DNA from 2 places in the Streptomyces sp. NPDC029159 genome. Region 1 is predicted to be linked to the other one. Evidence: riboswitches for the same ligand, from Rfam matches in the RefSeq annotation. Region 1 holds a riboswitch; the other holds the start of a gene.

The links. Region 1 has a riboswitch for S-adenosylmethionine ahead of ACZ4U4_RS18820 (aminotransferase class V-fold PLP-dependent enzyme). Riboswitches for the same ligand answer to the same signal wherever they lie in the genome.
Region 2: it holds a riboswitch for S-adenosylmethionine, as region 1 does, so the genes downstream of both, thrC (threonine synthase) here and ACZ4U4_RS18820 (aminotransferase class V-fold PLP-dependent enzyme) in region 1, are expected to answer to the same signal.

Annotation. Positions count from the first base shown of each region.
Region 1 covers NZ_JBVHWT010000009.1:35,901-41,851, forward strand. The annotation lists gene ACZ4U4_RS18815 (Lrp/AsnC family transcriptional regulator) at 1-20, shown strand, start outside; gene ACZ4U4_RS18820 (aminotransferase class V-fold PLP-dependent enzyme) at 572-1,894, opposite strand; SAM riboswitch class IV at 2,102-2,219, opposite strand; gene trpD (anthranilate phosphoribosyltransferase) at 2,352-3,416, opposite strand; gene qcrB (cytochrome bc1 complex cytochrome b subunit) at 3,555-5,192, opposite strand; gene qcrA (cytochrome bc1 complex Rieske iron-sulfur subunit) at 5,189-5,951, opposite strand, start outside.
Region 2 covers NZ_JBVHWT010000011.1:79,992-85,942, forward strand. The annotation lists gene ACZ4U4_RS21515 (alpha/beta hydrolase) at 1-236, shown strand, start outside; gene groL (chaperonin GroEL) at 390-2,015, opposite strand; gene ACZ4U4_RS21525 (cold-shock protein) at 2,349-2,555, opposite strand; gene ACZ4U4_RS21530 (MoaD/ThiS family protein) at 3,045-3,323, opposite strand; gene thrC (threonine synthase) at 3,440-4,732, opposite strand; SAM riboswitch class I at 4,750-4,898, opposite strand; gene ACZ4U4_RS21540 (glucosyl-3-phosphoglycerate synthase) at 5,070-5,951, shown strand, end outside.

The DNA of each region.
Region 1 (5,951 bases):
CCATCGGTTTGGATGCCTGACGCCTGCGGCGTGCGGTTCGCCGGTCGCCTGCGGCGGGCTGCGTAGTTCTTCGGCTCTCCCGCCGTGGGGGGTTTGCCTGCGGCGGGCTGCGTAGTTGTTCGGCTCGCCCGCCGTGGGGGTTGTTCGCCGTTGCGCCTGCGGCGGGCGTGGGTTGTCGGGAGCGGGGGCCCACCTGCGGACTCCGTCCTCCGGCGGGCCCCCTCCCGTGAGTGGGTGGTGAGAGGCCGGTGGGGGTGCGCCACCGTTGTCGACATTCCCTGTCAGTGGTCGATCCATGGGCGTGCCACCGTCGTCGTCCGCCCCCGACCACAGTCCGTACGAGCGGCCCCTCCCACTCAGGCACGCCGGACAGTCAAGGCCAGCCCCCACCGTCTTTTTCTTTCCCCACCCACCCACGGAAGGGGACGGACCGCAGGACGAAGTCCGGAGGTCCGGCACCGCAGCCGAAAAGCCTCGCGCAGCGACCACGCCCGCCGCAGGCGCAAACAAACGGACAGCGGGCAACGCACCGCACCCGGCACCGCGCAGCGGACGGGCACAACGCAGGCCGCTAGGCCACCAGCTCCCGGACCGCCCGGACAAAGCGGTCCACATGCTCGTCGGGCGTCCCGGCACCGAAGCTGACCCGCACCGCACCCAACGCGCTCCCGCCTGCCGCAGGCACAGGCGCAGGCGACCCGCACTCGGCGGGCTCGTCCCGAGCCCCGCCGAGCAGCGCACGGACCAGCGGGTGGGCGCAGAAGAGCCCGTCGCGGACGCCGATCCCGTACTCCGTGGACAGCGCCGCCGCGAGGCGGGAGCTGTCCCAGCCGTCGACGACGAAGGAGAGCACCCCGACGCGGTGGGCGTCGTCGCCGAAGAGGGACAGGACGCGGACGCCGGGGATCTCCGCGAGGCCGGTCCGGACGCGGGTGATGAGTTCCTGTTCGCGGGCGACGACCGCGTCGAAGCCCGCCTCGGTGAGCGCCCGGCACGCGGAGGCGATCGCGTAGGCGCCGATGACGTTGGGCGAACCGGCCTCGTGACGGGCGGCGGTCGTGTGCCAGGCGACGTCGACGCCGCCGTCGGGGCGGCGTGCGACGGTGCGGCTGGCACCGCCGCCGGCCAGGTACGGGTCGGCGTCCTGCAGCCAGTCGGCACGGCCGGCCAGCACCCCGGAGCCGAACGGCGCGTACAGCTTGTGGCCGGAGAACGCGACCCAGTCCACGTCGAGTTCGGCGAGGTGGACGGGCTGGTGCGGCACCAGCTGGGCGGCGTCCAGCACGATCCGCGCGCCGTGGGCGTGGGCCGCGGCGGCCAGCTCCTTGATCGGCCAGATCTCGCCGGTGACGTTGGAGGCGCCGGTCACACAGACCAAAGCCTGCCCGTGGGGCTCGCGGGCGGCGAGGGCCTTCTCCAGGGTGTCGACGGCCTGCCGGGGGGTGCGCGGTGCGTCGAGGTAGGTGACGTCGACGCCGTCGCGCTGCTCCCACGGCAGCAGCGCGGCGTGGTGCTCGGTCTCGAAGACGAAGACCCGGGTGGCCGGCGGCAGCGCGGCGGCCAGCAGGTTGAGGGAGTCGGTGGTGGAGCGCGTGAAGATCACCTGGTCGTCGTCGCGGCAGCCGAGGAAGTCGGCGACGGTGGCGCGGGCGTTCTCGAAGAGGTCGGTGGAGAGCTGCGAGAGGTAGCCGGCGCCGCGGTGCACGCTCCCGTAGTACGGGGCGTAGGCGGCCACGTCGTCCCAGACCCGCTGGAGCGCCGGGGCGCTCGCCGCGTAGTCCAGGGCGGCGTAGCCGATCTCGCCGCCGGTGGCCAGCGGCACCTGAACATCTCGCCCCAGAACGCTCAGTTCGTCACAGAGGGGGCGGTCGGTGGCAACGGTGGAGACAGACATGGCGAACTCCCGTGAGAGAAAGGCGAATTCACCGCGCGCGGGCAGGCGGAAGCGCGAAAGGGCGCGGCGGAATTCGGCAGGAAAAAGCAGCGGCGGAGCGCTGAATTGCTTCAGAAAGCGAAAAGCTGGAGAGGGGGCTTGTGCAGCCCTATCGCATTCGCTGGTTCACGGAAGTTCTCCCTCTGAGGACCAGGATCCCTGGCGAGGGATCCGCGCTTGCCGCAGACCTCGCTGCCTGCGGCCTGGTCATCACCCGGGGCACCCCGCCACGGAAGGAGGGTTGCCGGACAGCGGGCCGGGGCCTGTGTCGCTGTCACTCGTGACCTGCGCAGCATCATGCCATATGCACGGAACGGCGCAAGCCCGGTCCGGTTGTTGAGATCAACCGGACCGGAATTGCACGGAATTCCCGCAACGGCCGTACGGCGCTCGGGCGTTACCGGCCGCCGCCCGTCGCTCAGGCGTGACTGGCCGCCGCCCAGCGCTCCAGCGCCCGCTTGGCCGCGCCGGAGTCGATGGACTCCGCCGCCCGCTCCATACCGGCCCGGAGCTGCTCGGTCAGCGGCGCCGCGGTCGGCGCGAGCGCGGCGAGCGCCGCCGCCGAGTTCAGCAGCACCGCCTCCCGGACCGGGCCCTTCTCCCCGTCCAGCAGCCGCCGCGCCACCTCGGCGTTGTACGCCGCGTCGGCACCGCGCAGCGCCTCCACCGGGACCAGCGGGATGCCGACGTCCCGCGGGTCGAAGGTCTCCTCCCGCACCGCGCCGTCCCGCACGATCCACACCCGCGACGTCGCCGTCGTCGTCAGCTCGTCCAGCCCGTCGTCGCCGCGGAAGACCAGCGCGGACGAACCGCGCTCGGCGAGCACCCCGGCGAGGATCGGCGCCATCCGGGCGTCCGCGACGCCGGTCGCCTGCGCCTGCACCCGCGCCGGGTTGGTGAGCGGGCCCAGCACGTTGAACGTGGTCCGGATGCCGAGCTGACCGCGGGCGGTGGCGACGTGGCGCAGCGCCGGGTGGAAGGTGACCGCGAAGCAGAACGTGATGCCCGCCTCCTCGGCGACCTCCACGACCCGCCGCGGCGAGAGGTTCAGCCGGACGCCGAGCTTCTCCAGGACGTCGGAGGAGCCGCTCGCCGAGGACGCGGCACGGTTGCCGTGCTTGACGACCTTCGCGCCCGTACCGGCCACCACGATGGAGGACATCGTGGAGATGTTGACGGTCTTGGCGCCGTCGCCGCCGGTGCCCACGATGTCCACACCGGGGCCCGCCACCTCGATCAGCCGGGCGTGCGCATACATCGCGCGGACCAGCCCGGAGATCTCCGCGACGGTCTCGCCCTTGGCCCGCAGCGCCACCGCGAACCCGGCGATCTGCGCGTCGGTGGCCTCGCCCCGCATGATCCGGTCCATCGCCCAGGCGGTGTCGTCCGCGGCGAGGTCCCGGCCGTCGAGCAGGGCGTTCAGGACACCCGGCCAGGTGTGGGCCGCCACGCTGTCGCCGCCTGCCGGGGTCGCAACGTTCATGGTCCACACTCCTGGTCGGTTCCTGCGTATGAGGCAAACCCTACCGAGCCCGGGGAATGCCGGAGGGCCCCGTCCGGTGTCCGGACGGGGCCCTCTGGGTGGCGTCACTTCCGCCGTGTCCTCACGGCGGCTCGGTGATCAGTGGTGGCCGTGGCCGCTGCTGATCTCCTTGTACTCCTCGACGGTCGGCTTCGGGATGACGTTGTCCTCGCCGTAGTACGCCTTCGAGAGCTTGGCACGCAGCTTCTGCGACCGCGTGACCTTGCGCTCGACGCCGTTCTCGTCGACCTCGGCCGCCAGCTCCAGCGGAGCGGGCTGCTCGTGCTGGGTGAGGACGTGCAGCTGCTCCTGGGTGAGCGGCTCATGGACCTCGACGAACTCACCGTGCGGCAGGCGCTTGATGATGCCCGACTCGCGGCCGTGCAGCACCTTGTCCCGGTCGCGGCGCTGCAGACCCAGGCAGATCCGCTTGGTGGCGATGAACGCCAGCACCGGGCCGACGAAGAACGCGATCCGCACGAACCAGGTGATCGAGTTGATCGACAGGTGGAAGTGGGTCGCCCACAGGTCGTTACCGCCACCGATCAGCATCACGAAGTACGCGACCAGCCAGGCCACACCGAAGCCGGTACGGGTCGGGGCGTTGCGCGGACGGTCCAGGATGTGGTGCTCGCGCTTGTCACCCCGCACCCAGGACTCGATGAACGGGTAGACCGCGATGGCCACCAGCACCAGCGGGAAGATCAGGATCGGGATGAGCACACCGAAGTTGATGGTGTGACCCCAGAAGTCCCACTCCCAGCCCGGCATCACTCGGACGAGGCCCTCGGCGAAGCCCATGTACCAGTCGGGCTGGGCGCCGGTGGACACCTGGTCCGGGCGGTACGGGCCGATGGCCCACACCGGGTTGATGCTGGCGATGGCCGCGATGACCGAGATGACACCGAAGACCAGGAAGAAGAAGCCTCCGGCCTTGGCCATGTAGACCGGCAGCAGCGGCATGCCGACGACGTTCTTGTTGGTCTTGCCGGCACCCGGGAACTGCGTGTGCTTGTGGTAGAAGACCAGGATCAGGTGGGCCACCAGCAGACCGAGCATGATGCCCGGCAGCAGCAGCACGTGCACCGTGAAGAACCTCGGAATGATGTCGTGCCCCGGGAACTCCCCGCCGAAGATGAACATCTGCAGGTACGAGCCGATCAGCGGCATCGCCAGGATGACACCCTCGATGAACCGCACGCCGGTGCCGGAGAGCAGGTCGTCGGGGAGGGAGTAGCCGGTGAAGCCGGTGAACATGCCCAGCACCAGCAGCAGGAAGCCGAACAGCCAGTTGACCTCACGCGGCTTGCGGAAGGCGCCGGTGAAGAACACCCGCATCATGTGGACCATCATGCCGGCGAGGAAGATCAGCGCCGCCCAGTGGTGGATCTGCCGGATCAGCAGACCACCGCGGACGTCGAAGCTGATGTTCAGCGTCGACTCGAACGCCTGGGTCATCCGGATCCCGTGCATCGGCACGTAGGAGCCGTGGTAGACGACCTCGGCCATGCTCGGGTGGAAGAACAGCGTCAGGTAGACACCGGTCAGGATGATGATGATGAAGCTGTAGAGGCAGATCTCACCCAGCATGAAGGACCAGTGGTCCGGGAAGATCTTGCGCATGTTGGCCTTGGCGAGGCTGTAGATGCCCAGCCGGCCGTCCGCCCAGTCGGCGATCCGCTCGCCCCGCGGCGCCTGGCCGCGACGCGCGGTGGTCGCGCTCGTCTCGTTACTCATCCGCGCTCCCAGAAGCTCGGGCCGACGGGCTCCGCGAAGTCGCTGACGGCTTCGAGGTAGCCGTCCTTCACCGTGATGTGCAGCTGCGGAAGCGCGTGGCCGGCGGGGCCGAAGATCACGCGACCGCCGTCGGACAGGTCGAAGGTGGACTGGTGGCACGGGCAGAGCACGTGGTGCGTCTGCTGCTCGTACAGGCTGATCGGGCAACCGACGTGGGTGCAGATCTTCGAGTACGCCACGATGCCCTCGTGCGACCACTCAAGTTCCTGCTTGTCCTTGATGTTCTGCGGCTGGATCCGCACGAGCATCAGGGCGTCCTTGGCGATCTTGCTGTTGAACTCCTCGTCGTCCTCCTCCAGGCCCTCGGGCTTGGCGAACGTCAGGGAGCCGACCGCGATGTCCTCGGGACGCAGCGGGAGGTTGGTGGACTGGTTGACCAGGCGGATGCCCTTCTTCCAGCCCGTGCCGCGCAGCTTCTTCTCGGGCAGCGGCCCGAGGTCGCGCAGCAGGACGACGCCGGAGAGCGGCACCAGGGCCAGCGCACCGAACATCGTGTTACGGATCAGCTTGCGGCGACCGAAGCCGGACTCCTTCGCGCCCTGCGCGAAGTCGGCGAGCACCTTGGCCTTGACCTCGGGCTCCGCCTCGATCGGGTGCCGGTCGTCGGCGACCTCCTCGTCCGACATCAGCGTGCGGGCCCAGTGGACCGCGCCGGCGCCGATGGCGAAGAGGGCGATACCCAGGGACAGGCCCAGGGAG
Region 2 (5,951 bases), on a different contig from region 1:
ACCTGCCGCTCGTCGTGGTCCGGGCCGGCCGCGAACTACCCGAGATCGCCGCCACGGTCACGGAGTTCCTGACCGCGGCCGAGGCACACGGCGCCGCACTGGAGGTGATCGACGTACCCGACGGCCACCACGGCTTCGACACCGCGGACGCCCCCTCCGACACCGACCGCGCGACTCTTTCCGCGGCCGTGCAGACGGCGCTCCGCACCGTCCTGGGGCACCTGACGGAACGGTAGGGCGGCCCGTACGGGGCCGCCGGACCTCGGCCCGGTCCGCGTCCGGCCCCGGAAACGCCGCAGGGGCGGCACCCCCGGAGAAGGGTGCCGCCCCTGCGGACCAGTGGACGGTGATCCGCCCGTCCCGCCGCGTGCGACGGGACGGGTCAGGGATCAGAAGTCCATGTCACCGCCGGGCATGCCGCCCGGAGCGCCCGCCGCGGCGGCCTTCTCCGGCTTGTCGGCGATGACAGCCTCGGTGGTGAGGAACAGCGCCGCGATGGAGGCGGCGTTCTGCAGCGCGGAACGGGTCACCTTCGCCGGGTCGATGATGCCCTCGGCGATCATGTCGACGTACTCGCCGGTGGCGGCGTTCAGACCGTGACCGACGGTCAGGTTGCGCACCTTCTCCACGACAACGCCGCCCTCAAGGCCGCCGTTGACGGAGATCTGCTTCAGCGGGGCCTCCAGGGCCAGCTTCACAGCGGCGGCACCGGTGGCCTCGTCGCCCTCCAGCTCCAGCTTCTCGAAGACGCTGGAAGCCTGCAGCAGGGCGACGCCACCGCCGGCGACGATGCCCTCCTCGACGGCCGCCTTCGCGTTGCGAACGGCGTCCTCGATGCGGTGCTTGCGCTCCTTGAGCTCGACCTCGGTCGCGGCACCGGCCTTGATGACCGCAACACCGCCGGCGAGCTTCGCCAGGCGCTCCTGCAGCTTCTCGCGGTCGTAGTCGCTGTCCGAGTTCTCGATCTCGGCGCGGATCTGGTTGACGCGGCCCTGGACCTGCTCGCTGTCACCGGCACCGTCGACGATGGTGGTCTCGTCCTTGGTGATGACGACCTTGCGGGCGCGGCCCAGCAGGTCGAGACCGGCGTTCTCCAGCTTGAGGCCGACCTCCTCGGAGATGACGGTGCCACCGGTGAGGATGGCGATGTCGCCGAGCATGGCCTTGCGGCGGTCACCGAAGCCCGGGGCCTTGACGGCGACGGACTTGAAGGTGCCACGGATCTTGTTGACGACCAGGGTCGACAGGGCCTCGCCCTCGACGTCCTCGGCGATGATCAGCAGCGGCTTGCCGGACTGCATGACCTTCTCCAGGAGCGGCAGCAGGTCCTTCACGTTGCCGATCTTGGAGTTGACGATCAGGATGTACGGGTCGTCGAGCGACGCCTCCATACGCTCCATGTCGGTGGCGAAGTACGCCGAGATGTAGCCCTTGTCGAAGCGCATACCCTCGGTGAGCTCCAGCTCCAGACCGAAGGTCTGGGACTCCTCGACGGTGATGACGCCTTCCTTGCCGACCTTGTCCATGGCCTCGGCGATCAGCTCGCCGATCTGGGTGTCGGCGGCGGAGATGGAGGCGGTCGAAGCGATCTGCTCCTTGGTCTCCACGTCCTTGGCCTGCTCCAGCAGGGCGGCGGAGACGGCCTCGACGGCGGTCTCGATGCCGCGCTTGAGGGCCATCGGGTTGGCGCCGGCGGCGACGTTGCGGAGGCCCTCGCGGACCAGCGCCTGGGCCAGGACGGTCGCGGTCGTCGTGCCGTCACCGGCGACGTCGTCCGTCTTCTTCGCGACCTCCTTGACCAGCTCGGCGCCGATCTTCTCGTACGGGTCCTCCAGCTCGATCTCCTTGGCGATGGACACACCATCGTTGGTGATCGTGGGGGCGCCCCACTTCTTCTCCAGGACGACGTTGCGACCCTTGGGGCCGAGGGTCACCTTGACGGCGTCGGCGAGCTGGTTCATACCGCGCTCAAGGCCGCGCCGCGCCTCCTCGTCGAACGCGATGATCTTGGCCATGTGAAGTGGTCCTCCCAGGACGAAGGGGGCACCTCCCGCGCCTTTGGGGCGTGGAGGCTCTTTCCTCCGGACCGCGCTGGCGCCCGCGACGGACGGCCCACCGAGGGAGCGGTTCCTTCCCGCCCCGCCTGTGGACCTCACCGACGGTCCAAAACTGTCACTCTCACTCGGAGAGTGCTAACGCAATGATTAGCACTCGACCCCTCCGAGTGCAAGGTGCTCCCCGAAGGAGGGCACGTTGCGCCCCCTCGCGCACGCCCCGCACCCGCGCACAACAGGAGGCCCGCACCCCCCGTGGGGTGCGGGCCTCCTTGACGCGCAGTCGGTCGGCGCTCAGCCGGCCGCCAACTTGACCATGTCGGCCTGCGGCCCCTTCTGGCCCTGCGAGATCTCGAAATCGACCCGCTGGCCCTCCTCGAGGGTGCGGTAGCCGTCCATCTGGATCGCGCTGTAGTGGACGAAAACATCCGCACCACCGTCGACCGCGATGAAGCCGTACCCCTTCTCCGCGTTGAACCACTTGACGGTGCCCTGAGCCATGCCTAACTCCCCTATTACTGGCCCTTCGCAGGACCGCACTCCGCGGACCCGGGTCAGACCTCACCCCGCGAATGGCCCGTGGGGTGTGCGCCGGAACGCGTCGACCGCCGCCGAATGTATCCGCACCGGTGCCCAGCGCAACAGGTCAATCGGACGAGAATTCTGACGGCGCGAGAAGTGGCGATATGCGCAGAACTGGCAATATTCCCGGGCAACTCGGGCCGGGCATAAGGAACTTAGGACGCAAACACCGCACACACTTTGCACACAACTCATCGTGATCCCGGGGCGTTCAGAAGGCCGCCACACCGCGCTCGACGAGCAGAAGAAGGGGATCGGCGAAATGGTATCGCGTTTTGCAGGACCCTTTCACAACGCGGAATCGCCCCGTCCGGATATCCGGACGGGGCGATTATCGGTCAGCGGGGGAAAGGAATGGCGAGAACCATTCGCCACCCGGGCGGGCGGCTCCCCTCTCCGGTGCGGGTGTCAGCAGCCGCCGGCCACCGCCGGGATGATCGAGATGCCCACGCCGTCCGGCGTCGGGGTCTCAAGCCCCTGCTCGAAGCGGACGTCGTCGTCGTTGACGTAGACGTTCACGAAGCGCCGCAGCTTGCCCGCGTCGTCCAGCACCCGGGCGGCGATGCCCTGGTGGTTCTTCTCCAGGTCGGTGATGACCTCGGACAGCGTCGCGCCCTCGGCGCTGACCTCGGACGCGCCGCCGGTGTACGTACGGAGGATGGTGGGGATGCGGACCTTGACGCTCATGGGTTCTGCCTTCCAACGACTGCGGATACGTCTGCGGAACCGGCCGCCGCGCCCCGGGCGGGGCGGCGGCGGACGGACCGGATCGGCCGGCTTCCGGCCGGGGGAGCGACCGGGATTCAGCCGGCCAGACCGGCCGAGCGGAACGCGTCCAGGCTCGGGCGGATGGTGGCCGTGGGACCGGAGGTCGGAGCGACGGCGTCAAGCGTCTTGAGGCCGTCGCCGGTGTTGAGGATGACGGTGGAGCGGGCCGGGTCGAGCAGGCCCGCTTCGAGGAGCTTCTTGGTGACGCCGACGGTCACGCCGCCCGCGGTCTCCGCGAAGATCCCCTCCGTCCGCGCCAGCAGCTTGATCGCGTCCACGACCTGCTCGTCGTCGACATCCTCCACCGCGCCGCCCGTACGGCGTGCGATGTCGAGGACGTACGGCCCGTCGGCCGGGTTGCCGATCGCCAGGGACTTGGCGATGGTGTCCGGCTTCTGCGGGCGGACCACGTCGTGGCCGGCCTTGAACGCGGTCGAGACCGGGGAGCAGCCCTCGGCCTGGGCGCCGTAGATCTTGTAGGGCTTCTCCTCGACGAGGCCGAGGGTGATCAGTTCCTTCAGCCCCTTGTCGATCTTGGTGAACTGGGAGCCGGAGGCCACCGGGATGACGATCTGGTCCGGCAGCCGCCAGCCGAGCTGTTCGCAGATCTCGTACGCCAGCGTCTTGGAGCCCTCGCCGTAATAGGGGCGGAGGTTGACGTTGACGAAGCCCCAGCCCTCGCCGAGCGGATCGCCGATCAGCTCGGAGCAGAAGCGGTTGACGTCGTCGTAGTTGCCCTCGATGCCGACGAGGTCGCCGCCGTAGACCGCGGCCATGACGACCTTGCCCGCCTCCAGGTCGTGCGGGATGAAGACGCAGGAGCGGAACCCGGCGCGGCGGGCGGCGGCGCCGACGGCACCGGCGAGGTTGCCGGTCGAGGAGCAGGAGAGGGTGGTGAAGCCGAAGGCGCGCGCCGCCTCGACCGCGATGGCGACGACCCGGTCCTTGAAGGAGTGCGTCGGGTTGCCGGAGTCGTCCTTGACGTAGAGGCCGCCGGTGACGCCCAGCTCACGGGCGAGGTTGTCGGCCTTGACGAGCTTGGTGAAGCCGGGGTTGAGGTTCGGCTTCTCGGCCACGTCCGCGGGGACGGGCAGCAGCGGTGCGTACCGCCAGATGTTGTGGGGACCGGCCTCGATCTGCTTCTTCAACGCCTCCGGGTCACCGCTCGGCAGGTCGTAGGCCACCTCCAGCGGACCGAAGCAGGTCGCGCAGGCGAAGATCGGGCCGAGCGGGAAGCGCTCGCCGCATTCGCGACAGGAGAGACCGACGGCAGCACCGAGAGTGACGGAGGGAGCGTTTTCGGTGACTTCAACAGTTTGCGCAGCCATGGAGGCGAGGCCCTTTCTCCTCATCTTCCTCGCGGCGCATTTCGCCACGAGACGGATTTGGCACCTTCCCTAGCCGGGAGCCTCGCGCCGCGTGATGCGGTCGAGACCGGCTGGAGGGTTGCCGGGGCTTCAACGGGCCGTGTCCCTCTGCCCCTCTGGATGAGCGGTATGGCGCTGGGGAAACCCAGGCGTTTGTGGTGCGGTGACCCCCGGCATGCGACGGTCGTCCGCGTTGTTCAAGACTGTAACCGACGGCACTGACAGTAGAGATAGTCGTCCGAACCGCGAGATGGATCACATGCGCCGCCGAGACGGCGCGCACCGAGGAGTCGTAGACGTGCTGGAAGAGGTGGAGCGCTGGCTGGGGCGTCGCTCCTGGTCGGCGGCCGACCGACCGCTGCCGCAACTGCTGGAGGCCAAGCGGCTCAGCGGCCGCACGGTCAGCGTCGTACTGCCCGCGCTCGACGAGGAGGCGACGGTCGGGACGATCGTCGCGGCCGTCCGCGCCGCCCTGATGACCGAGGAGGTGCCGCTCGTCGATGAACTGGTGGTGCTCGATTCCGGGTCCACGGACCGGACGGCCGAGGTCGCGGCGGCGGCCGGGGCGCGGGTGGTCGCCCGCGACAGCATCCTGCCGCGGCTGCCGGCGGTGCCCGGCAAGGGCGAGGTGCTGTGGCGGTCGCTGCTGGTCACCCGCGGCGACATCGTCTGCTTCGTCGACGCCGACCTGCGGGAGTTCTCGCCGACCTTCGTCTCCGGGATCGTCGGGCCGCTGCTGACCGATCCGGACGTGCAGTTCGTGAAGGCGATGTACGACCGGCCGCTGGAGACCGGCGGCGCGCCCGGGGGCGGCCCGGGCCAGGGCGGCCGGGTCACCGAACTGGTCGCCCGTCCGCTGCTCAACCTCCACTGGCCGCAGCTGGCCGGGTTCGTACAGCCGCTGGGCGGGGAGTACGCGGCGCGCCGGTCGCTGCTGGAGCGGCTGCCGTTCCCGGTCGGCTACGGCGTGGAGCTGGGGCTGCTGGTCGACGCGTTGCACACGGTCGGTCTGGACGCGCTCGCCCAGGTGGACGTCGGGGTCCGCAAGCACCGCCATCAGGACGGCCAGGCGCTCGGCCGGATGGCCGCGGCGATCTACCGCACCGCTCAACTCCGGTTGGCGCGCGGCCATTTGGTGCGGCCGCGGCTGACGCAGTTCGTGCGCGGTGAGGGCGGTTTC